Regions from separate parts of the Pseudoduganella sp. LjRoot289 genome, predicted to be linked through region 3. Evidence: predicted binding sites of a transcription regulator. Region 3 holds the regulator's gene; each other region holds the start of a gene.
What was found. Region 3 encodes FNR, which switches genes on or off when oxygen is low (the NO sensors DNR and NnrR bind a similar motif). Its sites were predicted from a motif close to TTGATNNNNATCAA; they were not measured.
Positions count from the first base shown of each region.

Region 1: the regulator FNR is predicted to act here: its motif matches at 2,234-2,247, upstream of ACSQ8Y_RS20760 (KamA family radical SAM protein).
Region 2: the regulator FNR is predicted to act here: its motif matches at 3,556-3,569, upstream of paaA (1,2-phenylacetyl-CoA epoxidase subunit PaaA).
Region 4: the regulator FNR is predicted to act here: its motif matches at 5,938-5,951, upstream of ACSQ8Y_RS08805 (universal stress protein).

Region 1 is NZ_CAXUPN020000001.1:4,853,884-4,861,726, forward strand. It holds gene ACSQ8Y_RS20755 (MFS transporter) at 1-632, opposite strand, end outside; gene ACSQ8Y_RS20760 (KamA family radical SAM protein) at 776-2,173, opposite strand; gene ACSQ8Y_RS20765 (cache domain-containing protein) at 2,408-2,857, shown strand; gene ACSQ8Y_RS20770 (methyl-accepting chemotaxis protein) at 2,900-4,579, shown strand; gene ACSQ8Y_RS20775 (DNA-3-methyladenine glycosylase) at 4,658-5,236, opposite strand; gene ACSQ8Y_RS20780 (HDOD domain-containing protein) at 5,449-6,315, shown strand; gene ACSQ8Y_RS20785 (DUF2863 family protein) at 6,333-7,523, shown strand; gene ACSQ8Y_RS20790 (tetratricopeptide repeat protein) at 7,649-7,843, shown strand, end outside.
Region 2 is NZ_CAXUPN020000001.1:4,829,633-4,837,475, reverse strand. It holds gene ACSQ8Y_RS20685 (M14 family metallopeptidase) at 43-1,176, opposite strand; gene ACSQ8Y_RS20680 (TRAP transporter substrate-binding protein) at 1,316-2,401, shown strand; gene paaX (phenylacetic acid degradation operon negative regulatory protein PaaX) at 2,510-3,445, opposite strand; gene paaA (1,2-phenylacetyl-CoA epoxidase subunit PaaA) at 3,636-4,625, shown strand; gene paaB (1,2-phenylacetyl-CoA epoxidase subunit PaaB) at 4,637-4,921, shown strand; gene paaC (1,2-phenylacetyl-CoA epoxidase subunit PaaC) at 4,935-5,687, shown strand; gene paaD (1,2-phenylacetyl-CoA epoxidase subunit PaaD) at 5,753-6,325, shown strand; gene paaE (1,2-phenylacetyl-CoA epoxidase subunit PaaE) at 6,339-7,415, shown strand; gene paaG (2-(1,2-epoxy-1,2-dihydrophenyl)acetyl-CoA isomerase PaaG) at 7,439-7,843, shown strand, end outside.
Region 3 is NZ_CAXUPN020000001.1:5,660,828-5,668,670, reverse strand. It holds gene ACSQ8Y_RS24290 (response regulator) at 1-1,789, opposite strand, end outside; gene ACSQ8Y_RS24285 (MarR family winged helix-turn-helix transcriptional regulator) at 1,875-2,318, opposite strand; gene ACSQ8Y_RS24280 (YgaP-like transmembrane domain) at 2,460-2,681, shown strand; gene ACSQ8Y_RS24275 (RNA polymerase sigma factor) at 2,668-3,186, shown strand; gene fnr (fumarate/nitrate reduction transcriptional regulator Fnr) at 3,233-3,991, shown strand; gene ACSQ8Y_RS24265 (FixH family protein) at 3,998-4,525, opposite strand; gene ccoG (cytochrome c oxidase accessory protein CcoG) at 4,536-5,933, opposite strand; gene ccoP (cytochrome-c oxidase, cbb3-type subunit III) at 5,908-6,846, opposite strand; gene ACSQ8Y_RS24250 (cbb3-type cytochrome oxidase subunit 3) at 6,839-6,997, opposite strand; gene ccoO (cytochrome-c oxidase, cbb3-type subunit II) at 6,999-7,613, opposite strand; gene ccoN (cytochrome-c oxidase, cbb3-type subunit I) at 7,657-7,843, opposite strand, start outside.
Region 4 is NZ_CAXUPN020000001.1:2,052,316-2,060,158, forward strand. It holds gene ACSQ8Y_RS08785 (GDSL-type esterase/lipase family protein) at 1-276, opposite strand, end outside; gene ACSQ8Y_RS08790 (rhamnogalacturonan acetylesterase) at 302-1,633, opposite strand; gene ACSQ8Y_RS08795 (glycoside hydrolase family 2 TIM barrel-domain containing protein) at 1,637-4,003, opposite strand; gene ACSQ8Y_RS08800 (alpha-hydroxy acid oxidase) at 4,129-5,286, opposite strand; gene ACSQ8Y_RS08805 (universal stress protein) at 5,500-5,853, opposite strand; gene ACSQ8Y_RS08810 (diguanylate cyclase domain-containing protein) at 6,036-7,055, shown strand; gene ACSQ8Y_RS08815 (response regulator) at 7,138-7,843, opposite strand, start outside.

The DNA.
Region 1 (7,843 bases), 810 kb from region 3:
GGCGGCGTGGGCGCAAGCAGGAAGATCAGCAGGCCGACGATGGCGCAGCAGCCGGCCAGCGCGATGAACAGCCAGCGCCAGTCGACGTAGTGCAGCGCCAGGCGCACCGGCAAAGTGGCGCTGGCCGCGCCCAGGCCGCCGGCCGCGATCAGGTAGCCCTGCACCGACGGCAGCCTGGCCGGGCTGATCCAGGTCGAGATGGATTTGACGGCGGCCATGAAACAGCCGGCCAGGCCCACGCCCATCAGCGCGCGCGCCAGCAACAGCTGGCCCAGCTCGCGGCTGCCGGAAAAAGCCAGCGCGCCCAGCGCCGCCACGCCCAGCATGGCGAACTGCACGCGGCGCGGACCATAGCGGTCCAACGCCATGCCGACCGGCAGCTGGACCAGCGCGAACGACAGGAAGTAGGCACTGGTCAGCAGGCCAAGCTGGCCGGGCGTGAGCGCCAGCTCGGCCATCAGCTGCGGCGCCAGGATCGCGTTCACATTGCGCAGCAGGCAGGAGATGAAATGGCCCAGCGCAAACGGCAGGAACACCAGCGCGAACACCTGCCAGCCCGGCAGCGTGCCGGGCCGGCGCACGCGGCCGATCACCACCGGCACGCCGAACGTCAGCCACGAAGCCTGCGTCATGGGGCCCGCTCCACGGTATCGCGGCATGGGCGCATGGGGCGGGTTAGCGGAACGCGTAACCCGCCAGGCGTGTGCCCAGGCGGCATCGGCCGCGGCGGCGCGCGCGCCGTTGGCATCGGCATCGGCCATGGCATCATGCTCCGTCAGGCCGCGTTGCTGTGCGAACCGCAGCCCGACGGCTGCACCACCGCGTCGCCGCGCGCCGTGGCCAGGCGGATGATCTTGCGCGGTGCCGGCTCGCCTTCCTCGAAAAAGAATTTCTCCTTGCCGAAGGCGGGCACCAGCTCGTCCATCCAGGTCGCGTCCGGATCGAACCTGGCGTAGAAGGGCTTGCGCACCCAGTCCGCGTTGCGCGCCTGCAGGAACTGCAAGGCGAACACCTTCTCGCCCGCGATGGTGGCCACGCCGTCGATCACCACCTTGCCGGGGAAGGCGCTCATCGATGGCCCGCGCACCGTGCGCGACAAACCGGACACCATCTGGTAAGCCTGCTGGAAGATCTCGTGCGCGCGCGCCAGCGGCAGCTGGAAGTAGGCGCGCGGCCCGGTGTCGCGCTCGACGAACATATAGTAGGGAATGGCGCCGAGGCGCACGCCGGTGGTCCACAGCTCGGCCCAGCTTTTCGGATCCTCGTTGATGTGGCGGATCAGCGGCCCCTGCATGCGCAAGGTGGCGCCGGTGCCGACGATGCGCTTGACGGCCTTCTGCGCGATCTCCTGGCGCAGCTCCACCGCGTGGTTGTAGTGGCCCATGATGGCCATGTTCTTGCCCGAGGCGACCACGCGCTCGAACAGGCGCAGCAGGTCGTCGGCGTCGCGGTCGGTCACGAAGCGCTGCGGCCAGTACGCCACCGATTTGGTGCCGATGCGGATGTTCTGGATGTGGGCCAGCTCCGGCGCCAGCAGCGGTTCGATGAACCCGGCCAGCGAGCGCGTGTTCATGATGAGCGGATCGCCGCCGGTGATCAGCACGTCCGTGACCTCGGTGTGCTCGCGCAGATAGGCTGCCAGTTGCGTAGTCTCCCTGGCGTCGAACTTCATGTCGTCCATGCCGACGAACTGCGGCCAGCGGAAGCAGAAGGTGCAATAAGCGTGGCAGGTCTGGCCGGCGCTGGGGAAGAACAGCACCGTCTCCTTGTACTTGTGCTGCAAGCCCTTCAGCGGCGCGTCGTTCACGCGCGGCACGTTGTGCGTCATCTGCCCGGCCGGGTGCGGGTTCATGCGCATGCGCAGGCCGTGCACGTATTGGGCGATGGCCGCCTCGTCCTTGCGCACGAGCACCAGGTCGCGCAAATGCACATACTCGTCCGGCGCCAGCATGTCGCGGTGCGGGAACACCAGCCGGTAGATCGGATCGTCGGGCACGTTGTTCCAGTCGATCAGACGGTCCATCACGTACTCGTTGGTGCGGAACGGCAGCACGTGCGACACCACCTGCACCGCCTCGCGCAACTCCTCGGGCATCCATTCCCACTGGCGGGCCTGCTTGATGGTCTGGCGGGTGTAGGGCTTGAACTTCACGGGCAGCGATTCGGCGGTCATTGCGTTCTCCTGTCAGGGTTGCGGTGTGAGTTCATCGTAGTGACTGCACGCATGTCGACGTTGCCCGGCATCAATTTTCGCCCGACTATTTTCCGGAAAGGAACAACTTTTTGACGCAGATGCAAGCCACTTCCATGACTTGCGGCAAGCTTGCGCTATCGCAATTCGGGAACTGCCTGCCGGGCGTAAATTAATCCGACACACAACCCTAGGGAGAACTCCATGAAACGCCTGATGACCACCGCCCTGCTGTGCATGAGCGTGGCAGCCGCTGCCGCCGCCTGGGCCGGTGCCGAACCGACCGAGAAGGACGCCATCGCCATGGCCGAGCGCGGCGCAGCCTACATCAAAGCGCACGGCAAGGAAGAGATGATGAAGAAGATCACCGCCAAGGATCCCGAGTTCGTGCAGGGTTCGCTGTACGTGGACATGCGCGACATCAATAGCGGCATCGTGCTGGCGCACCCGATCAACGCATCCATCGTCGGCAAGGACTTGACCGACGTGCCTGACGCCGGCGGCAAGAAGTACCGGCGCGAAATCATCGAACTGGCCGCCAGGAAAGGCAAGGGCTGGGTCGACTATATGTACAAGAATCCCGCTTCCGGCAAGATCGAACCGAAGACCACCTACATCCTGCGCGTGGGCGACGTGGTGCTGGAAGCCGGGATCTACAAGAAGTAAGCCAGAGCAGTCAGTGAGAAAAGTTGAGCCAGGGAGGCTGCCATGCTGAACAAATTGCGGATAGCACCGAAACTGCTGCTGGCGCCGGGCCTGGTGCTGCTGCTGCTGGTGGCCACCTCGGCCTGCGCCTGGTACGGCATGGTGCGCCAGAACGCGTCGATGGAAAACCTGGTGCAGGTGCGCGCCGCGCGCCTGCAGGCCGCCGCCGGCGTCATGGCCGACACGCGGCTGGCCCACGCCAACGTCTACCAGTTGCTGGCGTGGATCAATGGCAGCTTCGCCCAGACGCGGCTGGATGCGCTGAGCAAGCAGATCGTGTCGCGCCACGCCGGCGTCGAGCAGCAGTTGGTACAGCTGGCCGGCGTGGCCGACGCCGCCGAGCGCAAGTTTGTCGATGGGTCCGCCCAGGCGCTGGCGGGCTACCGCAAGGCCGTGCTGGAGACCATGGAACTGGCGGCGCTGGACCAGTCCATCGCCACCAATGCCATGGCCAAGGCGGAGGCGCAGTTCGTGCTGCTGAACGAGCAGCTGGGCAAGCTGTCGGCGCTGGAGAAGTCGCTCAGCGTGCAGGCCCACGCGCAGGCGGGCATCGACTACCGGTCGCTGGTGTGCACCATGGGCGGCCTGGTGCTGCTGTCGGTGGCCTTGTCGCTGCTGGCGACGATACGGGTGCGCGCGGCGCTGCTGCGCGACATCAGCGCCATCGCCGCGGCGGTGCGCGAGCTGGCCGCCGGCAAGCTCACCTTCGGCAGGCGCAACGAGGGCCGCGACGAGATCGCCGACACCGCGCGCGCGCTGGACCAGACCATCGCCAAGCTGAACCAGACCATGCGCACGGTGCTGGGCGCGGTGCATTCGATCGACACCGCCTCGCACGAAATCGCCAGCGGCAACCTGGACTTGTCGAACCGCACCGAGCGCCAGGCCGCCTCGCTGGAGGAGACCGCGAGCGCCATGCAAAACCTGACTAGGGCGGTGCGCGACAACGCCGACAACGCGCGCCTGGCGTGCGATCTGGCGGCCAGCGCCAGCGGCCTGGCCTGCAAGGGCGGTACGGCGGTGGCCCAGGCGGTCGCCAGCATGGACACGATACGGGCCAGTTCGCGCAAGATCGTCGAGATCATCGGCGTGATCGACGGCATTGCCTTCCAGACCAATATCCTGGCCTTGAACGCCGCGGTGGAGGCTGCGCGCGCGGGCGAGTCCGGGCGCGGTTTCGCGGTCGTGGCGTCCGAGGTGCGCACGCTGGCGCAGCGCTCGGCCGGTGCGGCCAAGGAGATCAAGGCGCTGATCGCCGACTCGGTAGCCACCATAGACAGCGGCAGCGCCTGCGTCAACCAGGCGGGCAGCAGCATGGACGACATTGTCGCGTCGGTGCGGCAGGTAAACGACATCATCGCCCGCATCAGCGACGCCAGCGCCGAGCAGGCGCAGGGCATCACCGAAGTGAACCGGGCGGTGGGCCAGATCGACGACGTGACGCAGCAGAACGCGGCGCTGGTGGAGCAGGCGGCCGCCGCCGCCGCCAGCCTGCAGGAACAGACCGCGCACTTGGCGGAGGCGGTGGCGGTGTTCCAGCTCGACGAAGGGGAAGCCGAGGCACAACCGGCCGCGCAGTTGCAGGCCGCAGCGGAGAACGAACGCCGCGCCGCGCACAGCCCGATGCGGGGACTGGCGGTGCTACCGCCCACACCGCGCCCAGGCCGGCGCCAGGCTTCCTGATGGCGACTATGGATTCCCGCCTGCGCGGCGGTCCGCCGATGTCGTTCCCGCGTAGGCGGGAATCCATACTACGCAGCCCTACCGGAACGGCCGGCTCAGGAAACGCGAACCCGCCTCGCCGAAACGCCACGGCAGCTCCACCGCCTTCGAAATGCCAATGCGCGGCCCCACCGCCACCTCCAGCTCGACCGCCGCGCCTGCCGGCCGCGCGATCATCTCGAACGGCGCCGCCGTCAGCGCCAGCCCGTTGTGCGCGCGCGTCACCGCCATCGCCTGGCACAGTTTGCCCGGCCCCGAGCACAGCACGCGCACCTCTTCCATGCCCCTGCGCACCCGCATCGCGTCTAGCCCCGCCACCGGCTCGATGGCGCGTATCAGCACCCCGGCCCCGTGCCCCGGCTCGCGGCACACGAAATTCATGCACCAATGGATGCCGTGCGACAGATACACGTAAGCATGCCCCGCCGGCCCGAACATGGCGGCGTTGCGCTCGCTCGGCCCGGTGTAGGTGTGCGCGGCCGGCTCCGTCATGTCGTAGGCCTCGGTCTCCACGATGCGCCCGCCTACGCCGTTCACCAGCACCGTCACCCCGATCAGCAGCGGCGCCACCTCGTGCGACGGCGCGCTGAAATCTATCCCTGCAATCAAAGTAGTCATAAAAATAATCATACCGCGCCGACCTTGCGCGAACCGTGCACAACTGCCAATGTTTCTCCCGCGAGCCGCCCTTGCAACACTTTTTTCGCTGACATTTGCGCTAAAGCAACGCATTACCAGCGATAATCCGACTTCCCGTTTCAGCAACAGGCGCCCACCTGAGCTATAGTTCTAGCTTGCGCCATGCCCAGACCAGCCAGCCCCTAACCATCATGACCTCAGTAGCAGCCCCAGCCCCGGTAATCGAAACGTCGGTAGAAGACGCCTTGCTGCGCTCGATCCGGATTCCGCCGCGCCCCAGCCTGCTGCTGGACCTGCAACGCGAACTGGCCCAGCCCGACCCGTCGCCGCGCCGCATCGCGCGCATCATCGGCAACGACGTCGGCATGTCGGGCGCGCTGCTGAAGCTGGCCAATTCGCCTTTCTTCGGCGCCGCGCGCAAGGCCAAGTCGGTTGAACAGGCCATCAATTTCCTCGGCATCAACCAGTGCGCCGCACTGCTGACCGGGCTGCTGGCGCGCCAGGCCATCGCCGGCGAGGACGGCAAGCTCGACAGTTTCTGGGACACCTCGGCCCGGCGCGCCCAGGCGCTGGTGTTCGCCTCGCGCAAGCTGCGCATCGCGCCGCCCGACATCGCCCATACCTTCGGCCTGTTCTGCGACATCGGCGTGCCGCTGCTGATGGCCCGCTTCCCCGACTACAAGGAAACCTTCGCCCTGGCCAGCCAGGACGCGCAGCAGAAATTCACCGCCGTCGAGGACCTGCGCCACAGCACCAACCACGCCGCCATCGGCTGCCTGCTGGCGCGCAACTGGGGCTTGTCGCCGGACGTGTCCTGGGCCATCCTGCACCACCACGACTACGCCGTCATGGACGACGACGCCACCGACGACGCCGTGCGTTCGCTGGTGGCCCTGTCGGTCATCGCCGACAAGGCCATCCAGCGCTACAACGGCTACAGCGACTCGCTGGAATGGGACAAGGGCGGCGAGACCGCCTGCGCCCACCTCGGCCTGTCCGAAGACGAAACCGCCGACCTGCTCGACGAACTGCACGAAACCTTCCACACCGAACACTAACGCTACCCAGCGCACACATGCCTAAAAATAAGCGCCCCGCTCCCCGCAAGAACAGCACGCCCCCCGAAGAAAAAGAAGAGTTCCTGGCCGAGGCGCTGTGCGCCACCGCGCTGGAACTGGCCGAGCAGGAAGACAGCGACCAGCTCAGCGCCGAACTGCGCCAGAAGGCCGCCGAGTTCCCGCGCCAGGTCCGCAAATACCTGCAGCAGAAGAAGGACGAGCTGCTGTACAGCGCCATCGAACTGGCGCGCTTCGAGGACGTGGACGCCTACCGCCTGCTGCGCGAAACGGTGGAGGAAGCCGCCGGCACGGTGCTGATCCGGCGCGAAGGCCAGGCCGACGTCGAGATCAACGCCTTCGCCATCCCGGTCTTCGTGCACAGCACGGGCGGCCTGGTCCAGGCCGAGGAATTCCAGGACGAGGCGGCCTTCGACGCGCTGCTGCAAAGCTTCACCAGGGACGGCCTGGAAAGCCCGAAAGCCAAGGTGGTGCTGGTGCAGCACGCCTACGACCTGGACGAGATCGACCGCGTCAGCTACGGCCAGCTCAACGCCATGGTGCGCGAAGCGACCGCCTCGATGACCGAGAAGAAGATGCAGGCCGCGCCCGCGCTGGAACGCAGCATGGGCGGCTGGGCCGCGACCGGCTTCGGCCCCGGCGACACGGCGGTGGAGCTGCGCTTCCTGCTCGGCTTCGCGCTCAAGCGCGCCGACGACGCCTTCTACCTGCCGCCCGCCGGCGAGCAGGAGCAGGACGACTACTATGCCGCGCGCATGGAGCGCTACCGCCAGTGGACCGTGGCGGCGGCGCCGCTGGTGGCGCGCTGCCTGGCCGGCGCGCGCCCGGTGGAGCTGAACTTCCTGTACCAGGACTTGTTCTACAGCGCCAAGGAACAGGCCCAGGCCGAATACGCGATGCTGGACATGATGGCCAAGCTGGGCCAGGCGCTGGCGGCCGCGCCGGGCGCCAGCGCCGTCATCGCCCCGGCCGACGTGCGCGGCGACTTGGTGCTGCGGGTGAACCTGTACGGCGCACCGGGCACGGCCCCGCTGCTGTCCTGCGACAAGCCGATCGACCTGGGCTGCGACCTGCAGCTGGAGGTCGACGACATCGCCGACGCGCTGGCCACCATCGGCCTGCACGCGGTGTCGGTGGCGCAGCGTTTCGACGCGCAAGGACAGCCGGTCGAGGCAAGGCCGCTGGCCTGATCCGCGCCGCCGGGCCCGCGCCAGGCCGCAGCGGCGGCATGACAAGCGGGCTGCTGCGGCGCCGCATATTTGCCGTTTGACAGTGCCATGGCAGCCGAGGATACTTGCCTCACAGGAGGTGCGCCATGAAACGCTGGTCTGTCTTTTTGATCACATTGCTGCTGGCCGGCTGCGCCAGCGTGGCGCCGCCGCCTCCCCCGCCGCTGTTCCATGACCAGCTGTTCGGCAAGGCGGACCAGGACATCAACGCCGGCCAGATCTTTGCCCTCAGCGACGACATGAAGGCTTACGTGCGCGCGCTCGGGCGCGGCGGCGAGAAG
Region 2 (7,843 bases), 830 kb from region 3:
GATGGGTGCTGTTGGCCCAGCGGCCCGCTCCCTTTTAATTTCTTAACTGTTGGCGCGAAGCGACAGCAGCACAGGCTGCAGGATGGACGCGCCCAGTTGCGCGCTGCGGGCGCCGTTCCAGCCGGCGACCGGGTCGGGGTCGTTGGCATTGTCCTTGAACGGCATTTCCAGCGTCAGCGACAGGCAGCCGAAGGCGTGCGTGATGTGCGGCGAACCCATGGTCAGCGTTTCCGGGGTGTAGGGGCTCACGCCGTAGCCGAATTCATCCTGGAAGTCCGGATTGGCGATCTTGAAGTCGTCGACGAAGCGCTGCTGCTCCGCCGCCTCCTTGTCGCCGAAGCTCTCCAGCGATTCGCTGCCGGCCACGAACACGTAGGGCAGGCCTTCGTCGCCGTGGATGTCGAGGAACAGGTCGCAGCCCACTTCCTTCATCTTGTTCAGCACCAGGAACACTTCCGGGCTGCGTTCCATGCTCGGCGTCATCCATTCGCGGTTCAGGTTGGCGCCGGCCGCGTTGGTGCGCAGATTGCCGCGCACCGAGCCGTCCGGGTTCATATTCGGCACCACGTAGAACACCGCTTCCTGCAGCAGCTGGCGGCCGAAGGGGTTGGCTTCGTCCAGCAGCGCGTCGAGCATGCCCTCGACGAACCATTCCGCCATCGTCTCGCCCGGGTGCTGGCGGGCGATGACCCAGACCTTGGGTTTGTCTTCTTCCGGCTCGCCTATCACCAGCACATTCATGTCGTGGCCGTCGAGCGTGCTGCCCAGGTCTTCCATGCGCACGTAGTCGTTCAGCTGGGCGTTGTCCAGCAGCGCCAGGTGACGTTCCCACGAGTAGGGCTCGAAATAGGCGTAGTAGACGCTGTCGTATTCCGGGGTGTGCTCGATGACCATGGTCTGGCCGTCGTAGCTGGTGGGCACGCGGAACCAGGTGCTGCGGTCGTAGCTGGCCACGGCCTGGTAGTCCTTCCAGCCGTCCGGATAGGCGGCCTGGCCGGCGTTCAGGAAGTTCATCGTCAGCGGGGTCGCCCTGGCGCCCTGCACGCGGAAGTAGAACCACTGGGTGATATCGGCAGCGGAGTCTTTGCGGATGTTCAGATCGATCGCGGAAGGGTGGTCCGCGCGCAGAACGTCGATGGCGCCAGCATCGAATTGGTGGCTGATTTTGAGTGGCATTAGCTTCGATCCTGATGGGTAGTGTATCGGGTGTCCAATATGATACTAGTTTTACCGGCAAGCTTGGGATTGCAAGCTTGCCAGTTCAGTCATACACTAGGCTGAGATTTTCCCCCACACCAACATTGGAGACCGAGACATGCAGCGTCGTTCCTTCCTGAAAAATGCCACCGCAGGTGCGGGCGCGGGCGTCCTGGCGCTGCCAGCAATGGCGCAGGGCCAGCCGGCCGTCAACTGGCGCCTGGCGTCGAGTTTCCCGAAAACCCTGGACACCATCTTCGGCTCCGCCGAGCACTTCTGCAAGCGCGTGGCCGAGCTGACCGGCGGCAAGTTCACCATCCGCCAGTTCGCGGGCGGCGAGATCGTCCCGGGCCTGCAGGTGATGGACGCGGTGCAGGCCGGCACGGTGGAGATGGGCCACACGCCTTCTTACTACTACTTCGGCAAAGACCCCGCTTTCTGCTTCGATTGCGCCGTGCCGTTCGGCCTGACGTCGCGCCAGCAGACCGCCTGGTACGACCAGGGCGGGGGGCGCGAGCTGATGCGCGAGTTCTACAAGGGCTACGGCATCATCAACTTCCTGGCCGGTAACACGGGCACGCAGATGGGCGGCTGGTACCGCAAGGAAGTGAAAACGGTGGCCGACATGAAGGGCCTGAAGATCCGCATCGCCGGTTTCGCCGGGCGCGTGATGGAGCGCATGGGCGCGGTGCCGCAGCAGATTCCGGCCAGCGACGTCTACGGCGCGCTGGAGAAGGGCACCATCGACGCGGCCGAGTGGGTCGGGCCCTACGACGACGAGAAGCTGGGCCTGCAGCGCGTGGCGCCGCACTACTACGCGCCGGGCTGGTGGGAAGCCGGGCCGCAACTGTCGTTTTATATCAACATCAAGGAGTGGGAAAAGCTGCCGAAGGAATACCAGGCGGCGCTGGAGTGCGCCAGCTACGAGTGCCACGTCATCATGCAGGCCGAGTACGACACCAAGAACCCGGCCGCGCTGGCGCGCCTGATGAAGAACGGCGCGAAGCTGCACACCTTCTCGAAGGAGATCATGGACGCGGCCTACAAGCTGTCGACCGCCGTGATGGAGGAGGAGTCGGCCAAGAACGCCAAGTTCAAGAAGATCTACGAGCCGTGGAAGAAGTTCCGCCAGGACCAGAACCAGTGGGCCTCGGTGGCCGAGGCGACCATGCAGAACTTCCTCATCAACGCCGGCCGCAAATAGCCGGGACTTCCACAGCGTCTGTGCTGGATCAACACGGGCCGCACGCCGACTTGCCATGTTGGCTTGCGGCCCTCCGCATTGCGCGGCCGTGCCGCACTAAAGGCTACGCTAGGCCAGGCCGCCAAAGCGCCGGTCGAAGGCGCTGTCGGCCGCCGGCGTGTGCTCGTCCTCGCGCCGCAGCACGGCCAGGATGTGCTGCTCGGCCTGCACCTGCACCAGCCGGTACAGCTCGCGCGCCAGCTCGTAGGCGGCGGCGCCCGGCCACGGCTCGGGCAACAGCTCGACCGGCAGTTGCGGGTCGTGCAGCTGGACCCGGCGGTAGGCGTGGATCAGCAGCGAGCGGATCACGAAGGCCTGCTCCGGCTCCGGCTGGTGGCCGCCGCGCAGCAGGGCCAGCAGCGGCTGGAACTGGGCGATGAATTGCTGGTAGCCGTCGATCACGCCGCTCAGGTCCCAGCCTTCGTCCACCATCTCGCGCAGCGGCCGGCCGTGGCGCGCGCCCGGCATGTCGGCCGCGTGGCAGATGAACAGCTTGCCCCGCGTGCCGGTGCGCGCCAGCAGTTCGTCCAGCGTATCGGCGTTGCCGGCCGGGTGGCAGAACACGCCCGGGGACACCAGGCCGTAGCCTTCCCAGGCCAGCTCCTTGCGCAGCAGGGTGCGCTCGGCCGCGCTCAGGCTGTTGCCGCTCATGACCAGGGTCCAGTTGCCGTCCCAGTGCAGGTGCAGCGGGGCGTAGATGCGGCGCTGGGCGCGCGTGAAGCGGGCCTGCGACTCGGGCGTGATGGCGTAGGACGAGCGCCGCCCGTCGCGGTGCGAGCCGAGCCAGCCTTCCTGCGCCAGCCGGAACACCGAGGTGCGCAGCAGCCTGTCGTTGACGCCGAACGGCGCCAGCAGTTCGATGAGGCTGCCCAGCCACACCACGCCGCCGTGCGGCACGATGGCGTCGCCGAAGATGGTCATCACCAGCGATTTCGAGCGCGGCGGGTCGCTGGCCAGGAAGTGGGCTATCCATTCGTTGCTGTTCAGTATCTTCATCTTGCGCATGGGTGATTTCTCTCAAGGCCGGAGTTTACTTTGCCGCGGCTTCGGCGCAGCATTATTTTTCTTGTATCTGGCCATTTTGTCAGCTTTGCGCCCTGAAGGGATACAGATTTTTGATTTGAGTCAAAAAATCGGTAGTCAAACGAATTTTTGTATCGTATTATGAATCATACCTTGAACGAGGAGACAGAACATGTACGCACAGATGGTTGAAACCGGCCTGAAGAAAGTCCAGACTAGCGAGGACATGAGCGCCGACGAGCGCGCGTTCCAGGACCGCATCGACGCCGGCGTGAAAATCGAGGCCAAGGACTGGATGCCGGACGCCTACCGCAAAACCCTGGTGCGCCAGATTTCCCAGCACGCGCACTCCGAGATCGTCGGCCAGCTGCCCGAGGGCAACTGGGTGACCCGCGCGCCGACGCTGAAACGCAAATCCATCCTGCTGGCCAAGATCCAGGACGAAGCCGGCCACGGCCTCTACCTGTACAGCGCCGCCGAGACGCTGGGCGTGTCGCGCGACGAACTGCTGGACGCGCTGCACAGCGGCAAGGCCAAGTATTCGAGCATCTTCAACTATCCCACGCTGAGCTGGGCCGACATGGGCGCCATCGGCTGGCTGGTGGACGGCTCGGCCATCATCAACCAGATCCCGCTGTGCCGCTGCTCCTACGGCCCCTACGCCCGCGCCATGATACGCGTGTGCAAGGAGGAATCCTTCCACGCGCGCCAGGGCTACGACATCATGATGTCGCTGGCCAAGGGCACGCCGGAACAGAAGGCCATGGCGCAGGACGCGCTGAACCGCTGGTGGTGGCCGTCGCTGATGATGTTCGGCCCGTCGGATGCCGAATCGGTCAACAGCGCCCAGTCCGCGCAGTGGCGCATCAAATTGTTCTCGAACGACGAACTGCGCCAGCGCATGGTCGACCAGAGCGTGCCGCAGGCCGAATACCTGGGCCTGACCGTGCCCGATCCCGACCTGAAGTTCAACGCCGAAACCGGCCACTATGAATTCGGCGAGATCGACTGGAGCGAGTTCCAGGCCGTCCTGAAGGGCAACGGCCCATGCAACCGCGAACGCCTGCGCACCCGCGTCCAGGCCTGGGAGGACGGCGCGTGGTTCCGCGACGCGCTGGTGGCCTACGCCGACAAACATCAAGAGGAGAAGGCTGCGGCCTGAGGAGACATAAGATGAGCAAAGAGTGGCCATTGTGGGAAGTTTTCATTCGCAGCCAGCACGGTCTGGCGCACAAGCATGTGGGCAGCCTGCACGCGTCCGACGCCGGCATGGCGGTCAACAACGCGCGCGACGTCTACACGCGGCGCAATGAAGGCGTCAGCATCTGGGTGGTGCGCGCCAGCGACATCGTCGCCAGCAGCCCGGCCGACAAGGACGCCCTTTTCGAGCCGGCCAACAGCAAGGTCTATCGCCACCCCACCTTCTTCCCGATGCCGGAAGAAGTGAAGAACCTGTAAGGCGGCCGCCATCATGGACGATAAAGTCACTTATCTGCTGCGCCAGGGCGACAACACCCTGATCCTGAGCCAGCGCCTCTCCGAGCTGTGCGGCAAAGGCCCGGCGCTGGAGGAGGACATGGCGCTGACCAACGTCGCGCTGGACCTGCTGGGCCAGACCCGCATGTGGTACACCTACGCCGCCGAGCTGGAAGGCGCGGGGCGCGACGAGGACAAGCTGGCCTACCACCGCGACGCGCACGATTTCAAGAACTGCCTGCTGGTGGAGCAGAAAAACGGCAACTACGCCGACACCATGATGCGCCAGTTCTATTTCGACACCTGGCACTACTTCTTCATCGGTGCGTTGACCAGGTCGGGCGATGAGCGCATCCGCGAGATTGCCGAGAAGGCGCTGAAGGAAGTCACCTATCATCTGCGCCGCAGCGGCGACCTGATCGTGCGCCTGGGCGACGGCACGGAAGTGAGCCACGCGAAAACGCAGGCGGCGGCCGACGAGTTGTGGATGTACACGGGCGAGTTCTTCAAGTACGACGCGGTCGACCAGGCCATGGTGGCCGCCGGCGTGGCGCCGGAAGCCGGACCGCTGCGCGCGCAATGGCTGGCGCACGTGAGCGACATCTTCGGCGAGGCCACCTTGACGATGCCGTCGCCGGACGCGTGGATGCAGAAGGGCGGCAAGCAGGGCGTCCATAGCGAGCACCTGGGCTATCTGCTGGCCGAGATGCAGTTCCTGCAGCGCGCCTATCCAGGGTCGGAGTGGTAATGCGCCCCCATCTTGTCGTCCTCGCGGAAGCGGGGACCCATGCTGAGCATCCTGGCACGCGCACTATGGATTCCCGCGTGCGCGGGAATGACAAGGTGCAGCAGATATGGGGCTGGCTGGCGGAGGTCGCCGACCCCGAGATCCCCGTCATCTCGGTGGTCGACCTCGGCATCGTGCGCGACGTGCAGGTGGCCGATGACGGCGCATGCACCGTCACCATCACGCCAACCTACTCCGGCTGCCCCGCGATGCAGGTGATCGCCGACGCCGTCACCGATGCGCTGCGCGGGCGCGGCGTCGAGCGGGTGGAACTGCGCACGCAGCTCTCGCCTGCCTGGACCACCGACTGGATGAGCGAGGAGGGCAAGGCCAAGCTGAAAGGCTACGGCATCGCCCCGCCCGCGCAGCAGGTGGTCGACATCAGCGGCCTGCGTAAAGGACGCCAGGAAAGCGGACGCGAGGGAAGCGATCTTGCCGCCGGCGTGAAACGCGGCGCCATCGCCAAACCGAAAGTGGTCTGTCCGCACTGCGGTTCCAGCCACACCGAAAACACCAGCCAGTTCGGCTCCACGCCGTGCAAGGCACTGTACAAGTGCCTCGACTGCCGCGAACCGTTCGACTACTTCAAGTGCCACTGAGAGCATAACCACCATGAGCAAATTCTATCCGCTGTCCGTCGCCCGGGTGAACAACGAAACGCGCGACTGCATCGCCGTCACCTTCGCCGTGCCACCCGAACTGGAAGAGCGCTTCAAGTACCAGCAAGGGCAGCACCTCACCCTGCGCGCGCAGATTAACGCCGAAGACGTGCGCCGCTCGTACTCGATCTGCTCGGCCGTGCAGGACGGCGCGCTGCGCGTGGCCATCAAGCGCACGGCCGGCGGCATGTTCTCGACCTGGGCCAACGATACGCTCAAACCCGGCACCGTCATCGACGTGATGCCGCCCATGGGCCACTTCAACGTGCCGCTGGACGCCGCCAATAGCAAGAACTACATGGCTTTCGCGGCCGGCAGCGGCATCACGCCCATCCTGTCCATCATCAAGACCACGCTGCTGACGGAGCCGGACAGCCGCTTCACGCTGTTCTACGGCAACCGCGCCTCGTCGTCGGTGATCTTCAAGAACGAGCTGGCCGACCTGAAGGACATCTACACCGAGCGCCTGAACATCGCCTACGTGATGAGCCGCGAGCAGCAGGATATCGAACTGTTCAACGGCCGCATCACCAAGGAGAAGGCCAGGCAGTTCCTGCAGCACTGGGTGCGCGTCGAGGACTACGACACCGCCTTCATCTGCGGCCCGGAGGACATGATGCACGGCGTGTCGGAAGCGCTGCAGGAAGCGGGCATGCCGAAGTCGCACATCAAGATCGAACTGTTCGCCGCCAGCATTCCGAAGCACCAGCACAAGCCGCGCGCGCAGGCCGACCTGGGCACGGGATTGACCGAAGTGACGGTGGTCATGGACGGCAACCACACCATGTTCACCATGGAGCGCGACAAGGAGTCCATCCTCGACGCGGGCCTGCGCGCCGGCATCGACATGCGTTACTCCTGCAAGGGCGGCGTATGTTCGACCTGCCGCTGCAAGCTGCTGGACGGGAAAGTGGACATGGATGTGAACTACGCGCTGGAAGACTACGAGATCGCGCGCGGCTTCGTGCTGAGCTGCCAGAGCTTCCCGGTAACGGATAAAGTAGTGGTCGATTTCGACCAGGCCGAGTAAAGCAATCCATTGGAGGAGACGCCATGACGCAGTTTGCACAATACGAGAACATCCTGTTTGACATCAAGAACGGCATCGCCAAGCTGACCTTGAACCGTCCCGACAAGCTGAACAGCTTCACCCAGGCCATGCACCTGGAGGTGCGCGACGCGCTGGCCAGGGTGGACGCCGACAAATCGGTGCGCGTGTTTCTGCTGACCGGCGCCGGCCGCGGCTTCTGCGCCGGCCAGGACCTGGGCGACCGCGCCGTCGAACCCGGCGCCCAGGGCGTCGACCTGGGCGACTCGGTCGAAAAATTCTACGCTCCGCTGGTGCTGGCGCTACGCAGCCTGCCGATGCCGGTCATCTGCGCCGTCAACGGCGTGGCCGCCGGTGCCGGCGCCAACCTGGCGCTGGCCTGCGATATCGTCCTGGCCGGAAAATCGGCC
Region 3 (7,843 bases):
CGTTCATCGTCATCGTTGTGGCCAGGGTGCTCATCACCTCGTCCAGGTCGAAATCGGTCGGCGCCAGTTCCATGCGGCGCGCCTCGATCTTGGAGAAGTCCAGCACATCGTTCAGGATCGCCAGCAGGGTCTGGCCCGAAGTCTGCACCATGGACAGGAATTTGCGCTGCTGTGCCGTCAGCGAGGTGTTGCCAAGCAGGTAGGACATGCCCAGCACCGCATTCATCGGTGTGCGGATCTCGTGGCTCATGTTGGCCACGAAGTCGCTCTTGGCGCGGTTGGCCGCTTCGGCGCGGTCGCGCGCCTGTTCCAGTTCGGCGGCGCGCGCCTCCACTTCCAGCCGCAGGCGGTAGCGTTCCGTGATATCGGAAATCATGGCCAGCACCTTGTTGCCGGCGCTGGTGCGGATCGCGCTCAGGTCGATCTCGACCGGGAAGCGGCTGTTGTCCTTGCGCTGACCGAACAGGGTGCGGCCCACGCCCATACGCACCGGTTCGGGCGTTAGCTGGGTCGACGCGAAGCCTTGCCGCAGCGCCGCGTGCGCGTCGCGCTGCGACGGCGGCAGCAGCATTTCCACCGGCTGGCCCAGCACCTCCTGGCGCAGGTAGCCGAAGTAGCGCTCGGCCTGGCGGTTGAAGGTCTCGATGCGGCCGCCCTCGTCGACCACCACGAAGGCGTTGGGCGCCAGCTCGATCACGTCCTGCAGGCGCGCGTCGGCGGTCTGGCGCTCCTGCATCAAGCTGTTGAAGGCCCTGGTCAGTTCGCCGATCTCGTCCTCGTTGCGCACCGGTATCGGCGTGAAGCCGCCATCCTTGCCGCGCATCTGCTGGATCGCGGCGCGCAGCTGCGCCAGCGGCGACATCAGGCGCATGGTCAGCCAGCCTATCAGCGCGGCCGCGGCCAGCGAGGCCAGGAAACTCCACCCGGCGAGCCGCGCCAGCATGCCTTCGAAGGGCTCGAAGGCCTCCTCCACCGGCAGCGAGGCCGCCAGCACCCAGTCCACCGATTTGAGCGCCTTGAAGCTGTTCAGTGCGCGCAGGCCGGTGCTGTTGGTGCTGATGACGGTGCCCTCGAAGCCCTCGTTCAGCGCGCGCGTGGTGGCGGGATTGGCGTTGGAAGGGCGCGGCTTCATCAGGCGGGCCATGTCGGGATACAGCACGTACACCGGTATTTCAGCGCGCGTGACGGCGAAGTAATAGCCGGTGCGTCCCACCTTGGCCGTGCGCAGGTGCCCCAGCACATTGTCCTTGTACAGCTGCAGCACGCCGATCAGCACCGCCTGCACCTCGCCCTTCTGGTCCAGGATGGGGGCGGCCATCTGCACGATGGGCCGTTTGCTGGTGCGCCCGAGCACCGGCTCGGCGATCAGCGGCTGGCGCGTGGCCATCACTTTCCTGAAATAGGCGCGGTCGCTGGCGCTGACGCCGACCCGCCCCGGCACCACCGGCAAGTCGGCGATCACCTCGCCCTTGGGGTCGAGGATCAGCACGTCGTCGAACAGCGACAGGACGGCGCGGTCGGCGTAGTAGGCGCGCAGCGCGGCCGGGTCGCGGGCGATGCCGAGCGGCTGGTTCCGCGCCGACAGCGCGATGATCCCGAGCAGCATGTGGAGCTTGTCGTCGAGCTCCTCGGCAGTGCGGTTGATCAGCGCCGTCTGCTGCGCGAACAGCACCCGCGTGAAATCCTCCTGCATGCGCTGCATTTGCACCACTGTCACGAGTGCCACCATCACGACGGACGTGATGCTGGTGGCCAGTGCTACCTTGACTTTGATGCCGAGCGGTTTCATGTCGTCCTTAGTCGGGAGGGCTGGGGAATTCTCCTATCAAAGTAGCCTTTTTGCAAGGCGCACCGCACACCGGCGGAATGGCAATTCAGGAAAGATTGCTGTTCAGTTTATCAAGTCCGTTGGCCAACTGCTCCACGTCCTGGTGCGTGATGGCGCAGGCGTGGGCGATCCGCTCGCTCACGCGCAGGCCGGCCGCGCGCAAATCCTTGCCCTTTTGCGTCAGCGTCAGCACGCGGTTGCGCTCATCCTGTGGGTCGCGCCCGCGCAGCAGATAGCCTTCGGCTTCCAGCCGTTTGACCAGCGGCGTGATCGAGCCGGAGTCCTGCTGCAGGCGCTGGGCGATGTCCTTGATGCCCACGCCCTCCTCCTCCCACAGCACCACCATCACCAGATATTGTGGATAAGTGAGATTAAGCTCGGCCAGCATGGGCTTGTACAGCTGCGTCATCTTCAGCGATGTCGAATACAGCTTGAAGCACAGGTGCTGGTCCAGGATGGGGGGACGGGGTGGTTTTTTTGCGGCGGTCATGGGCGTAGCCTAACCCGCCCGGCCGGAAAAGAAAAATATTTTGAAAAATATTCGGCAAGCGGCGAATCCAGATGCGGCGCGCCCGCCTCTGGTCTGGGGAGGCTGGTCCTCATCTAGCCAACTATCCCAAAGGAGGGCAAAATGTTCTATGTTAAGAATGTGACAAGCGGCGAGCGCGTGCTGCGCGTGGCAGCCGGGCTGCTGGCGGCGGCTATCGCCTGGCTCGGCGTTGGCGGTATGGCCGGCGCCCTGCTGGCGGCATCGGCCGGCGGCATCGCGGCCACGGGCTTGTTCGGCTTCTGCCCCATGTGCGCCATGTTTGGGCGCCGTCTCGATAAAGTGAAAAAGAATGGCACTCTCTGAAACACATTGGCCTGTGCTGGACGCCGCCCACGGCGGCGATCCGGCCGCGCTGGCCCAGTTGCTGCGCCTGTGCCAGCCCGATATCCGCCGCTACGCCCGGCGCTCCTGCCTGGCCGGCGACATCGACGACGCGGTGCAGGAAGCGCTGCTGGTACTGTCGCGCCGCCTGGCTTCCTTGCGCGTGCTGGCGGCCTTCTCCGGCTGGATGTTCAAGGTGGTGCAGCGCGAGTGCCGCCGCCTGGGGCGGATCGCGCTCAACTACGACCCCTACGACGAAGAGCGCGCCGAGCAGTGGCTGGCCGCGCAGGACACGGCCGGGCTGCGCCTGGACCTGGTGCAGACGCTTGAGTCGTTGCCGGCCGACTACCGCCAGGCGATCTTGCTGCGCGACTTCGCCGAGATGAGCATCGCCGAAATCGCCGCGGAACTGGGCCTGAGCGTGCCGGCGGCGAAAAGCCGTTTGCACCGCGCGCGCCAGATGGCGCGGGAATACCTGATCGCCTGACTGCGGATTAGGCGTGCGGCAGGGCGGGATCGATTACACTGGACGCATGAGTATCGAGCTGCCCTCCCTGACCATCCCCGGCATGACGGTCGACGTGCTGCGCGCCAGCTGCGCCACCTGCAGCATGCACCAGCTTTGCCTGCCGATGGGACTGGGCGAAGCCGACATGGAACGCCTGGACCAGATCATCGGCCGCCGCCGCAAGGTGCCGCGCGGCGGCACGCTGTTCCGCATCGGCGACGCCTTTACCAGCCTGTATGCGATCCGTCTCGGCCATTTCAAGACCTACCAGGTGAACCCGGACGGCGCCGAGCAGATCACCGGCTTCCAGATGGCCGGCGAGCTGCTCGGCATGGACGCCATCAGCACCGACCGCCACCACTGCAACGCCCTGGCGCTGGAAGACAGCGAGGTGTGCGAGATACCGTTCTCCAGCCTGCAGCAATTGCTGGCCGATATGCCAACCTTGCTGCGCCATTTCCATCGCATGATGAGCCAGGAGATCACGCGCGAGCAGAGCGTGATGTTGTTGCTGGGCAATATGCAGGCCACCCAGCGTTTCGCCGCCTTCATCGTCAACCTGTCCTCGCGCTACGAGGCGCGCGGCTATTCGGCCACCCAGTTCCAGCTGCGCATGTCGCGCGAGGAAATCGGCAACTACCTGGGGCTGACCATCGAGAGCATCAGCCGCCTGCTGTCCAGGTTCAAGAAGGAAGGCTTGCTCAGGGTGAGCAACCGCGAAATCGAGCTGCTCGATCCGCCGCGCCTGAAGGCCATCACGGCCGGCACCGACCGCTGCGGCTGACCTTCGTCAATCGGCCCGCACGGTGATTTCGCGCTGCAGCGGCCAGTTCCAGTTGCCTTCCAGGCGCCACTCGCGCTGCCCGCTCTCCAGCAGCACCTGCCAGCGGCTGCGCTCCAGCATCGGCAGCACGGCGCCGAAAACCCCGTCCTCGGCGGGCTTCAATTCCAGCATGATGTCCTTGGCCGGCTGCGTGGCATGCGCCAGGCGCAGTGTCACGCGCCGGGGAACGGCGTGCTGCGCGCTGTCGATCTTCCCGGTCAGGATGCCGCGCGCCACGTCGTAACGCAGCACGGCGGACAAGCCCAGCGCGCTGGCGGCCTTGTCGCGCCGCAGGTCCTGGTTGATGGCCTTGCCGCGCTTGTAGTAGTCGCCCGCCACCAGCGCATCCGCTTGCGAGAAGGCCAGCCAGCCGGTGTAGAAGCCCGCCAGCAGCACGATGAAGGGCCCCAGCATCAGCAGCCATGGCCAGCGCTGCTCCCACCATGGCCGCGGCGCGGAGTCCCTGGGTTTCTTTATTGCAGGGGATTGCATCATCTTTTCCTTGTCATCTGCGCGGTACGATGAATACCGCTTTTTCCTTCACCCGCAGCGCCGGATCGTCCAGCGCCGTCAGTTCGATCGCTATCTTGTTCGAGCCTTTTTCGCCATCGCCGTGTGCGGCCCGCAGGCGGACCGGCACGGCCCGCGTCTCCGTGCCGGCCAGCGCCACCTCGGCGGGCGTGACCAGCGCCAGCGAGGGCAGGCCGGAGACGCTGATACGGTAGCGGTGTTGCCGCTCCGAGGTGTTCATGATTTGCAGGCGGTAGACGTTCTCTATCATGCCGTCCTCCACCTCGCGCCCCATGGCGCCCCGGTCGCGTATCACGTCCATCTTCAGGGGTGTGCGCAGCCACAGCGCGCTACCCACGGCGCCCACGATCAGGGCCAGGATGGCCGCGTACACCAGCACCCTCGGGCGCAGCGCGTGGCGGCGGATCTGCGCCGGCGTGTAGCCTTCGGCCAGCGCGTGGTCGGTGCTGTAGAGGATCAGCCCGCGCGGCTGGCCGGTCTTGTCCATCACGCCGTTGCAGGCGTCCACGCAGGCGGCGCAGCCTATGCATTCGTACTGCAGGCCCTTGCGGATGTCGATGCCGACCGGGCAAACCTGCACGCACATGGAACAGTCGATGCAGCTGCCGCCGGCGCCCCCTGCGCCGTTCGCCGCCTTTTTTCCCAGAGGGCCGCGCGGCTCGCCGCGTTTTGCGTTGTAGGTGATGATCAGGGTGTCGCGGTCGAACATCGAACTCTGGAAGCGGGCGTAGGGGCACATGTATTTGCACACCTGCTCGCGCAGCCAGCCCGCGTTGCCGTAGGTGGCCAGGCTGTAGAACAGCACCCAGAACCATTCCCACGGACCGAAACTCAGCTGCAGCGCCTCCAGCGCCAGCGCTTTGACCGGCGTGAAGTAACCGACGAAGGTGTAGCCGGTCCACAGCGCCACGGCGCCCCAGGCCAGGTGCTTGCCGCCCTTGCGCCAGGCTTTGTTGAAGCTGGGCCCTTGCTTCGCCAGGCGCATCTGGGCGCTGCGCGTGCCTTCGAACCTGCGTTCTATCCACAGGAAGATCTCGGTGTACACCGTCTGCGGGCAGGCGAAGCCGCACCATACGCGGCCGGCGATGGCCGTGGCCAGGAACAGCAGGTAGGCGCAAATGATGAGCAGCGCCGCCAGGTAGATGAAGTCCTGCGGCCACAGCACCAGGCCGAAGATGTAGAACTTGCGCGCCGCCAGGTCGAACAGCAATGCCTGGCGGCCGTTCCAGCCCAGCCACGGAGTGCCGTAGAAGGCCAGTTGCGTGAGCCAGACGCAGACCCAGCGCAGGCTGGCGTAGCGGCCCGCCGTCTCGCGAGGATAGATCTCCTCGCGGGCGGCGTACATGTTAATGACTTGCGACGGCGCGTTCATCTTTGTTGCCCTGGTTGCCCTGGTTCGACAGGCCCCACACATAGGCCGACAGCACGTGCACCTTGCCCTCGCCGAGGAATTCGCCGAAGGCCGGCATGGTGTTGTTGCGGCCCTTGTTGATGGTTTCCATGATGGTCTCGGCGCTGCCGCCGAACAGCCATACCTTGTCCGTCAGGTTGGGCGCGCCCAGCGCCTGGTTGCCGGTGCCGGCGCCGGTATGGCAGCCCATGCAGGCGTTGAATTTGCTCTTGCCGAAGACCACCTTGATCGGATCGGCGGTGGCGCCGGACAGGCTCAGGACATAGTGCGCCACGTTCTCCACATCCTTGTCCGAGCCGAGCGCGGCGCCCATGGGCGGCATCACGCCGTGGCGGCCGTTCATGATGGTGGTCTTGATGATTTCCGGCGTGCCGCCGTGCAGCCAGTCCTGGTCGGTCAGGTTGGGAAAGCCCTTGTTGCCGCGTGCGTCGGAACCGTGGCACTGCGCGCAGTAGGTCAGGAACAGGCGCTCGCCGATGGCCTGCGCCTTGGGATCGGCCGCCACCGCTTTCAAGTCCTGCTTGAGGTACTGGCTGAACAGCGGGCCGTACTCGGCCTCCGCCTTCTTCAGTTCCGCGCCGTACTGGCCGCCGGACTGCCATCCCAGTTTGCCGGCATAGTCGCCCAGGCCGGGATACAGGTACAGATAGCCCAGGCCGAACACGATGGTGATGTAGAACAGCCACATCCACCAGCGCGGCATGGGCGTATTGAGTTCGGTCAGGTCGTCGTCCCACACGTGGCCGGTGGTCAGTTCTCCGCCTTTGGTCTTGTGCCTGGACTGCGAATACAGCAGCACGCCGCAGCCGAACACGCCCAGCAGTGTAAGCAGGGCGATGTAGATGTTCCAGAAGCTGCTCGTGAAGTCAGACATGGTCCTTCTCCTCGTCGGCGAACGGCAGTTGCGCGGCCTGCGCGAAGGCGGCCTGGTTGCGCCGCGCATAAGCCCAGGCGACGATGCCCAGGAAGGTGATGAACGATACGACGGTCATCGCGCGGCTGGCGTTTTCAAACAGGGTATCCATGTCAGTTCCTCGTCTTGATCTGCGTGCCCAGGCCTTGCAGGTAGGCGATCAGGGCATCTTCTTCGGTTTTGCCTTCCAGTTCGGCCGGCGCGGCCTGGACCTCGGCGTCCGAGTACGGGTCGCCCAGGCGCTGCAATGCGCGCAGCTTGGGTACGATGTCGGCCGGCTTGAGCGCGGTCCTGGCCAGCCACGGGTAGTTCGGCATATTCGATTCCGGTACCACGTCGCGCGGGTTGCCCAGGTGGGTGCGGTGCCATTCGTCGCTGTAGCGCCCGCCCACGCGTGCCAGGTCCGGGCCGGTGCGCTTGGAGCCCCACTGGAAAGGCCTGTCGTAGACGAATTCGCCGGCCACGGAATAATGGCCGTAGCGTTCCGTCTCGGCGCGGAACGGCCGTATCATCTGCGAGTGGCAGTTGTAGCAGCCTTCGCGCACATACACGTCGCGCCCCGCCAGCCGCAGCGGGCTGTACGGCTTCAGGCCTGCGACCGGTTCGGTGGTGGACTTCTGGAAGAACAGCGGAACGATTTCCACCGCGCCGCCGACCGACACCACCAGCGTCACCAGCACGATCAGCAGCCAGGGGTTCTTCTCTATCCATTCATGCGAAAATTTCATTTCTTAGCTCCGTAGTCATTGTGCTGAAACTCAGCGCTGAAATTCAGGCGGCCTTCAGCTCGGGGATGCGGGCGGTGACGGCGTCGCGGCCGCGCAGCGTCATCCAGGTGTTGTAGCCCATCACGCACATGCCGCTCAGGTACAGCAGGCCGCCGCCGAAGCGCACCACGTAGTAGGGATAGGTCGCCTTCACGCTCTCGACGAAGGTGTAGGTCAGCGTGCCGTCGGGG
Region 4 (7,843 bases), 3.6 Mb from region 3:
TCCGAAATCGAAGGCGCGGTATTCGAAATGGCGGCTCCAGATCGGCGCGCCGGCACCCCAGCGGAACTGCTCGGTGATCGAATCGCCGATGAAAATCAGTTCAGCCGGGCTGCCCTTGCGCACGGCCACATAGTCACCGAAGTAGGTCTGGTAGTTCAGGCGCGGCGCGTAATTCTGGTCGCTTGGCGCGGTGGCTGGCTGGTCCGGCGTGGCGCGGGACGGCAGCGCCGTGCAGAGTGCAAGGGCGGCGGTGGTTGTGAGCAGCAGGCGTTTCATATCGGTCTCCGGTGACGGTGGTTAATTATTGGCGCGCAGCTGATGGACCAGCGCCGGCTTGTATGGCGTGCGCCTCGTCGCCCAGCGGGCGCTGGTTGCTGAAGTTGGGGCTGGGCGGGACAGCGAAGGCCGCCACCGGGTCGGGCTTGGCGGGATCGAAGTTGCCGTAGCCTTCCGCGATGAAGGCGGCGGCGGGCACGCCGGCCTGGCGCAGGCCGGTTGCCACCGCTTGCGCCAACTCGTAGCTGCCGTAGTTGTTGTGGTGCGTGTTGTCGGTGCGGCCAGGTTCCGGTTCGGCGAAGGCGGCCTTGGACTGTTCCGTGCCGAGCGCCTCGTAAAACGGTTTGCTTATCGCGTTGAGGTCGATAAAGGCCACGCCCAGTTCTTGCGCGGACTGGCGCGCCGCGTCGGCGTAGTCGATCAGCGACGGGATCACCTTGCCGCCGGCATCGAAAGCCCGGCGCTCCATGGAGGAGATGACGACCGGCACGCCGCCGTGCGCACGAACGCCGTCCACGTGCTGTTTGATCTCGGCCTGATACGTGGTGAACGGGCCGCCTTTGCCTTCCTTGATCTGTTTCTGGTCGTTGTGGCCAAACTGCATCAGCACCGTGTCGCCGGGGCGCATGGCGCTGAGGACTTTGTCGAGGCGGCGCCGGCTCAGCGAGTCGCGGTAGGTCTCGCCGGACTCGCCATGGTTGGCGACCGCGATGCCCGGCTTCAGGAAGCGCGGCAGCATCTGGCCCCAACTGGCGTAGGGTTCGTTCGGCTGGTCGCACACGGTGGAGTCGCCCAGCAGGAAGATGGTCGGCGTTTGCGCAGGCGTGATTTCAATCCTGCGCACGGCGGGGCTGGCGCCGTTGAACTCGAGGGTCAGGCGGCGGTCCCAGTTCCATGCCTCCTGCACCGTCTCGCGCGGCGCCTTGAGCTTGACGGCGCCAGCGGCGATGCCCGCGCCGGCGGGAATTTGCGGCGTGCGGACGTTGACCGTGAAAGTGCGGGTCTCCGTCTTGCCGGGTGCGGTGCGGACGTTTTCCAGCATCAAGCGCCGCAGCTCGGACTTGATGGTGGTCGTGGACGCGTCCGGCGTTCCTCCCAGCGTCACGGTGACGTTGTAGTTCCCTTCGGGCAGATCAACCGAGAAGAAGGATGGCTTGCCCGGCGCTGCGCCAAGCTCGTAGCCGTAGCCACGGCCGGCGCTGTACCCGGTGCCGGGCGCCACGGCGGTGTAGCCGGCGGCAGGCGCTTGCGTACTGAAGTCGAACTTGCGCGCATCGCTTCCTTCTGGCGCAGCAATGGCAGCGGCCGGGAGAACGCTGGCCGCGGCCAGCAGCAAGCGGCTGATAGTCGGATTCATCGCTTACCGCTTCGCATCGGCTGCGGGGGCGGCGCTGGCAATGCTCACGCTGCCGTCGGCCAGTCCCGGCGCGCTGGCTTTCAGCGTGATGCCGGCGCCCGCCGCGCTGGCCTTGACGATGGCGATGCACTGGCCTTGCGCTACCTTGCATTTGTTGGTCTGGTAGGGCTCGTGGCTGGTGTTGCTGCCGTTGTCCACCCCTGCGAGCGTGCCCGGACCGGCCACGGTGAAGGTGATGGCGGTATTCACATTGGGGTTGACCACGCCGTTTGCATCCACCACTTGCGCGGTGACGTAGGCGGCCGAGTCGAAGTCCGGCGTCAGTTCGGCGCGGTTGGTGGTGAGCACGATGCGTGATGGGGCGCCTGCCGATTTCAGCTCGTCCGCCGCCACTTCCTTGCCGCCATTGCGGGCCACCGCGCGCAGCGTGCCGGGGGCGAAGGTCACGTCCCAGTTGCGCGCGCTGTCGTTGGCGGGCTTTGTTTTGGCGCCAAGCGAGTTCCCGTTCAGGAACAGCTCCACTTCCTCGGCATTGCTGTAGACCTCGATCTTGGCGTCGTCATAGGTGCCGAAGTCGCTTGGCGTCCAGTTTGCGACCCAGGCGCCGGCACCGCCGTTGTCCTGCTTGCGCACAACGCGCACCATCGGCTTGGCCGACCACCAGCTCTGGCGCTGGAAGCCGCGCGGCTTCCAGTTGCCGGCGCGGTCGAACAGCCCCTGGTCGTAGGTGGTGGCCGGCCAGTCGTTCTCGCCGAGGTAGTCGAAGCCCACCCACAGGAACTGGCCGGCGATGAAGGCGTTGTCGCGCATGGCCAGCCAGGCGGCCAGCGTATGGCCGTTCTCGGTACCGATGACCTTGCGCTTGGGATTGGCCTTGTGCGCCGCCACCAGTTCGTTCTCGCGGTAGTTTTGGCCGACGATGTCCATGGTTTCGACGAAGCCGTTCTCGTACACCTTGGACAGGTGGGGCCGGAACAGCGCCATGGTGACAGGACGGCTCGGGTCCAGCTCGTGCACCAGGTCTTGCTGCCGCTTATACTTCTGGAAGCCTTCCGGGTTGTTCAGGTTGTCGTGGATTTCGTTGCCCACGCTGTACAGCACGATGCTGGGGTGGTTGCGGTCGCGGATGACCATTGCGCGCGTATCGGCTTCCCACCACTTGGTAAAGAAGCGGTTGTAGCCTTGCTCGCCATTGGGCTTGGCCTCGTTCCAGGTATCGAAGGACTCGTCCAGCACCAGGAATCCCATCTGGTCGGCCAGGTCCAGGAACTCCGGGGCTACCGGGTTGTGCGCGGTGCGGATGGCGTTCACGCCGGCTTCGCGCAGCAGCTCGAACCGGCGGCGCCACGCATCCAGCGGCACGGCCGCGCCCAGCGCGCCGGCGTCATGGTGCAGGCAGACTCCCTTGATTTTCAGGTTCACGCCGTTCAGCCAAAAACCGCTTGCCGCGTCGAACTTGATGTCGCGGATGCCGAACCTGGTGGTCTGTTCATCCAGCACGGTGCTGCCGCTGCGGAGCGTGGAAACGGCGCGGTAGAGCTGCGGCTGTTCAAGCGACCAGCGCTGCGGCGACGCCACGGTGACGTTCTGCACAAATTCGGCGGACTGGCCGGCCGCCACGGTCTGACGGGTTTCGGCGGTCTGCACCACTTTGCCGCTCGGGTCGTAGATGACGACCTGCAGCGTGTATTCTCCCGTCGCCGCAGCCTTGCTAGCCACGTCGGACTGGATGCGCATCGTCGCGCTGTCCGCGCCGGCATCGCTTGCGCTGACAAACACGCCGCCTTCGCCGAAATGCACAGCTTCGGTACTGACCAGGCGCACATGGCGATAGATGCCCGCGCCGGTGTAATAGCGCGACGCCGGCTGCACCTCGTTGTCCGCGCGGACGGCGATGACGTTGGTCTGGCCCTTGCCAAATTTCAGGTGGCCGGTCAGGTCGTAACTGAAGCTGCTGTAGCCGTAAGGGCGCTTGCCGAGGTGATGGCCGTTGATCCAGACATCGCTGTTGGCCATGACACCGTCGAATTCGATGCGCACGCGGCGTTTGGCTTCGGACGCGGGCAGCGCGAACTGCTTGCGGTACCATCCTATGCCCGCCGGCAGATAGCCGCCGCCGCGGCCGGTGGGGTTGGCCTGGTCGTAAGGCCCTTCTATGCTCCAGTCGTGCGGTACGGCCAGGCTGCGCCACTTGGCGTCGCTGAAGGCGGGCTGCTCGGCGCCTTTGACTTCGGCCTTCTGGAAGCGCCAGCCGGGATCGAAGCTGGTGGTGACGCGGCCGCCGGTCCCGGCCACGGCCAGGGTGGAGAAACTGGCCAGCAGCAGCGCCAGGGTGGCGGCGCGAGGCGCCGCGAGCAGGGGAGTAGTCATTGTCTCTTCGAGTATTTATGGTGTCGCCGTATTCTAGGTGCTGCTCACCCGCCGGCGCACGGCGCGCAAAAAACAATCAGGAAGTTGACCAGTCCTGTGCGCGGGCGCGCGAACGGCGGCTCCCTTTACCAGTGTTTGGGTAGCACGATGTGCGAGCGGTTCGCTTCGCGGATGTCGCGGATGCCGGACAGCGCCATCGACACATCCAGTTCCTTGCGCATGATTTCCAGCGCCAGGGTGACGCCTGGCTTGCCCATCGCGCCCAGGCCGTAGATGTAGCTGCGTCCCGCCATTACGCCGCGCGCGCCCATGGCGCAGGCTTTCAGGATGTCCTGGCCCGAACGGATGCCACCGTCCATCCATACCTCCACATCCGGGTTGACGGCGTGTACCGCCTCCAGCGCGTCCGGCAGCGCGCGGATGGAGCTCATGGCGCCGTCCAGCTGGCGCCCGCCGTGGTTGGACACGACGATGGCGTCCGCGCCGCTACGGGCTGCCAGTTTCGCGTCCTCCGCATCGAGCACGCCTTTCAGTATCAGCTTGCCGTCCCACTGCTTGCGCACCCACTCCACGTCCGCCCAGCTCAAGGTCGGGTCGAACTGCTGGCCGACCCAGGCCATCAGCGTGGACAGGCCCTGCGCGCCTTTGACGTGGCCGTCGAGGTTGCCGAAGGTCTTGCGCTTGCCCATGAGGACGCTGGCGCACCACGAAGGCTTGCGCATCATGTCGACGATGTTGGACAGGGTGGGGCGCGGCGGCACGGTCAACCCGTTGCGCAGGTCGGCGTGGCGCTGGCCGAGGATTTGCAGGTCCAGTGTCAGCACCAGGGCCGAGCACTTGGCGGCTTTGGCGCGGGCGATCAGGTCGGCGGCGAAGGCCCGGTCGCGCATCACATAAAGCTGGAACCAGAACGGCTTGCTGGTGGCGGCCGCCACGTCTTCGATGGAGCAGATGCTCATCGTGGTGAGCGTGAAGGGGACGCCGAATTCCTCGGCCGCCTGCGCCGCCAGGATTTCGCCGTCGCCGTAGTTCAGGCCGGTCAGGCCGACCGGCGCCAGCGCCACCGGCATGGCGGCGTGCTGGCCGGCCAGCGTGGTGGCGGTGTTGCGGTGGTCGACGTTGACGGCGACGCGCTGGCGCAGGTGGATCGCCTCCAGGTCGCTTTTGTTGGCGCGCATCGTGCCTTGCGTGTAGGAGCCCGAGTCGACGTAGCCGAAAATGGCTTTGGCGACGCGCCGTTTTGCCTGCAGGCGCAGGTCTTCGATCTCTGTGATGACAGCCATGGTTGCGGATTGCCGGGCGGGTTGGAATGGGCTCCGAGTATCGGGAGTCCCCTCTTCAGTGTCAACCGGTCCGGCAATGTAATCATCTTTATGAGCGTTGCGGGACGGTGTAGACGCGCTATGTGCTTGAGCCCTATTCGGCGCGGAACACCAGCACGGGAACCGGGCTGTGCACCAGCACCTTGTGCGTCTCGCTGCCCAGCAGCACACCGGTCAGCCCCAGCTGGCCGTGGCGATCAGGTCGCAGCGGCGCGCCAGCGCTGTCTCCAGGATCTTGCGGTGGGGCCGGTCGCCGCGCGCCAGCACGCAGTCGCAGCCGATGCCGCGCGCGGCGGACGCTTCGGCGACGTCGGCCAGCAGCTTGTCGGCGTGCGTGGTGCCGTCGCGCGCAAACACCTGGCGCGCGGCATCTTCGATCTCTGGCGCGTAGCTGAACACATGGGCGTCCGGCAGCACATGCACGGCAGTGATCTTGGCGCCGGTCTCCGCCGCCAGCGACAGGGCGGCACGCACTGCCGCTTCGGAGGCGGGCGAGCCGTCGGTGGGCAGCAATATATGTTTGAACATGGGGTCTCCTCGGCAGTCGGTCGAGCGCCGGCGGGTGCGCGCGACCGTGTGCCGACAGTCTGCGCAGCGGTTCGCCCTGCTGCCTTGATCCAGATCAATTTTCACGTGAAAAAAGACGGCCAGGCTTTGATGCGGACGGTTGCGCGCGGCGCATAATAGCGTAGAGCACGAAGGGAGGCGGTATGGCTATGGCTGGCGGACGCGGTAAGGCGGCTTGGTTGTTCGGCGTGGGCATCGCCGCTTCCCTGTTGGCCGCGACAACGACGGCCTGGCATCTCAAGCGCCTGCTGGAGGCCGGCAAGGCGGATGCGCGCCGCCTGCAACTGGCTGCCAGCGTGTTCAACGCCGCCGCCGAGGGCATCGTGCTGGCCGATGCCGACCAGCGCATCATCGACGTCAATCCGGCTTTTATCGCCATGAGCGGCTATGCGCGCAGCGAATTGCTCGGCCAGCGCACCAGCATCCTGCGCTCGGGCAGGCAGGACCGCGCCTATTACCAGGGCATGTGGCAAACCATCGCCGAGCAAGGCTACTGGCAGGGGCAACTGTGGGACCGGCGCCGCGACGGCGTGTTGTTCGCCGCGCATGTGACCATCACCGAGGTGCGCGACTGCGACGGCCGCGTCAGCCACTATATCGCCCTGTTCGCCGACATCACCGATGAGCGCCTGCGGCAGGAAGAGATCGAACGGGTCGCCCACGCCGATCCTCTGACAGGCTTGCCTAACCGGCGTTTGCTGGCCGATCGCCTGGAACAAGGGCTGGCGCGGGCCGCGCGCAGCGGCTGCACGGTGGCGGTGGGCGCAATCGACCTGGATGGTTTCAAGGAAGTAAACGACTCACTAGGGCACGCCGCCGGCGACGCTGTGCTGGTCGAGGTGGCGGCGCGGCTGCAGCGCGTGGTGCGCGCCAACGATACCGTCGCGCGCCTGGGCGGCGACGAATTCCTGTTGCTGCTGCCGGACCTGGATCCGGCCCAGCCCGGCATTGCGGAGGACATCGTGCGCCGTGCGCTGCTGTCGGTGCGCGAGCCCATCGCCGTATGCGGTGGCGCCAACGCGCTGGTCTCGGCCAGTATCGGGCTGGCGCTGTATCCGGACGACGGTCACGACGCTGCGGCCCTGTTGTGCGCAGGCGACGCGGCGATGTACGAGTCTAAACGGCGCGGGCGCGACCAGTATTGCCGCGCCCGCGCCGCCTAGGCTGCGCGGCCTGCCGGGGCGTAGCAGCCTGGGCGATGGCGCCCAGTCGGGCCGGCGTGCCCACGATGGCGTGCCGCCGCCGCTAGCGGCCCCCTGGGTTCGGCAGCGCCGACAGCAGATGGGTGATGTCGCGGCCCACGCCGCGGAAGCCGCTGAAGCGCCCGCCGGTGTCGAACATGGGCTCGCCGCTCACCTCGACGTACTGTTTGACGCCGCGCGCGGTCATGCGGCTGCAGATCAGGTCGAGGAAGGGCTTGCGGTCGGCGATATTGTCCTCCAGCGCGGCACGCTCGGCCGGGTCCCATGCGCCGGCCGGCTGGCCTGGACCTTGTTCAAGGCCGAGCATGCCGGCCGCGTCGCCCGCGCTGCAGACCAGCACGCCCTCGGCGTCCTGCTCCCAGTACCAGTCCGAGGACAGTTCGGTGAAGCGCTGGAAGCGCGCCTCGCTGGCGCGCAGCTCGGCGGTGCGTTCCTGTACCGTGAACTCAAGTTGCTGGTTGTAGTGGTTCAGGCGGCGGTGCAGCAGGCGCACTTCAAGCATGTTGCGGATGCGCGTCTCCAGCTCCACCAGTTCATAGGGTTTGCTGACGAAGTCGCGCGCGCCGGCCTGCAGGGCGCGCAGCTTCTGGTCGGGCTGGGCGGTGACGACCAGCACCGGCACGTAGAAGTCCGGCTCGATGTCCTGCAGCCCGGCCATCACGCCGAAGCCGTCCAGGCCCGGCATTTGCAGGTCCAGCAGGATCAGGTCGTAGGCGTGCTCCATGTGCAGCGCGCGCACCTGGAAGGGG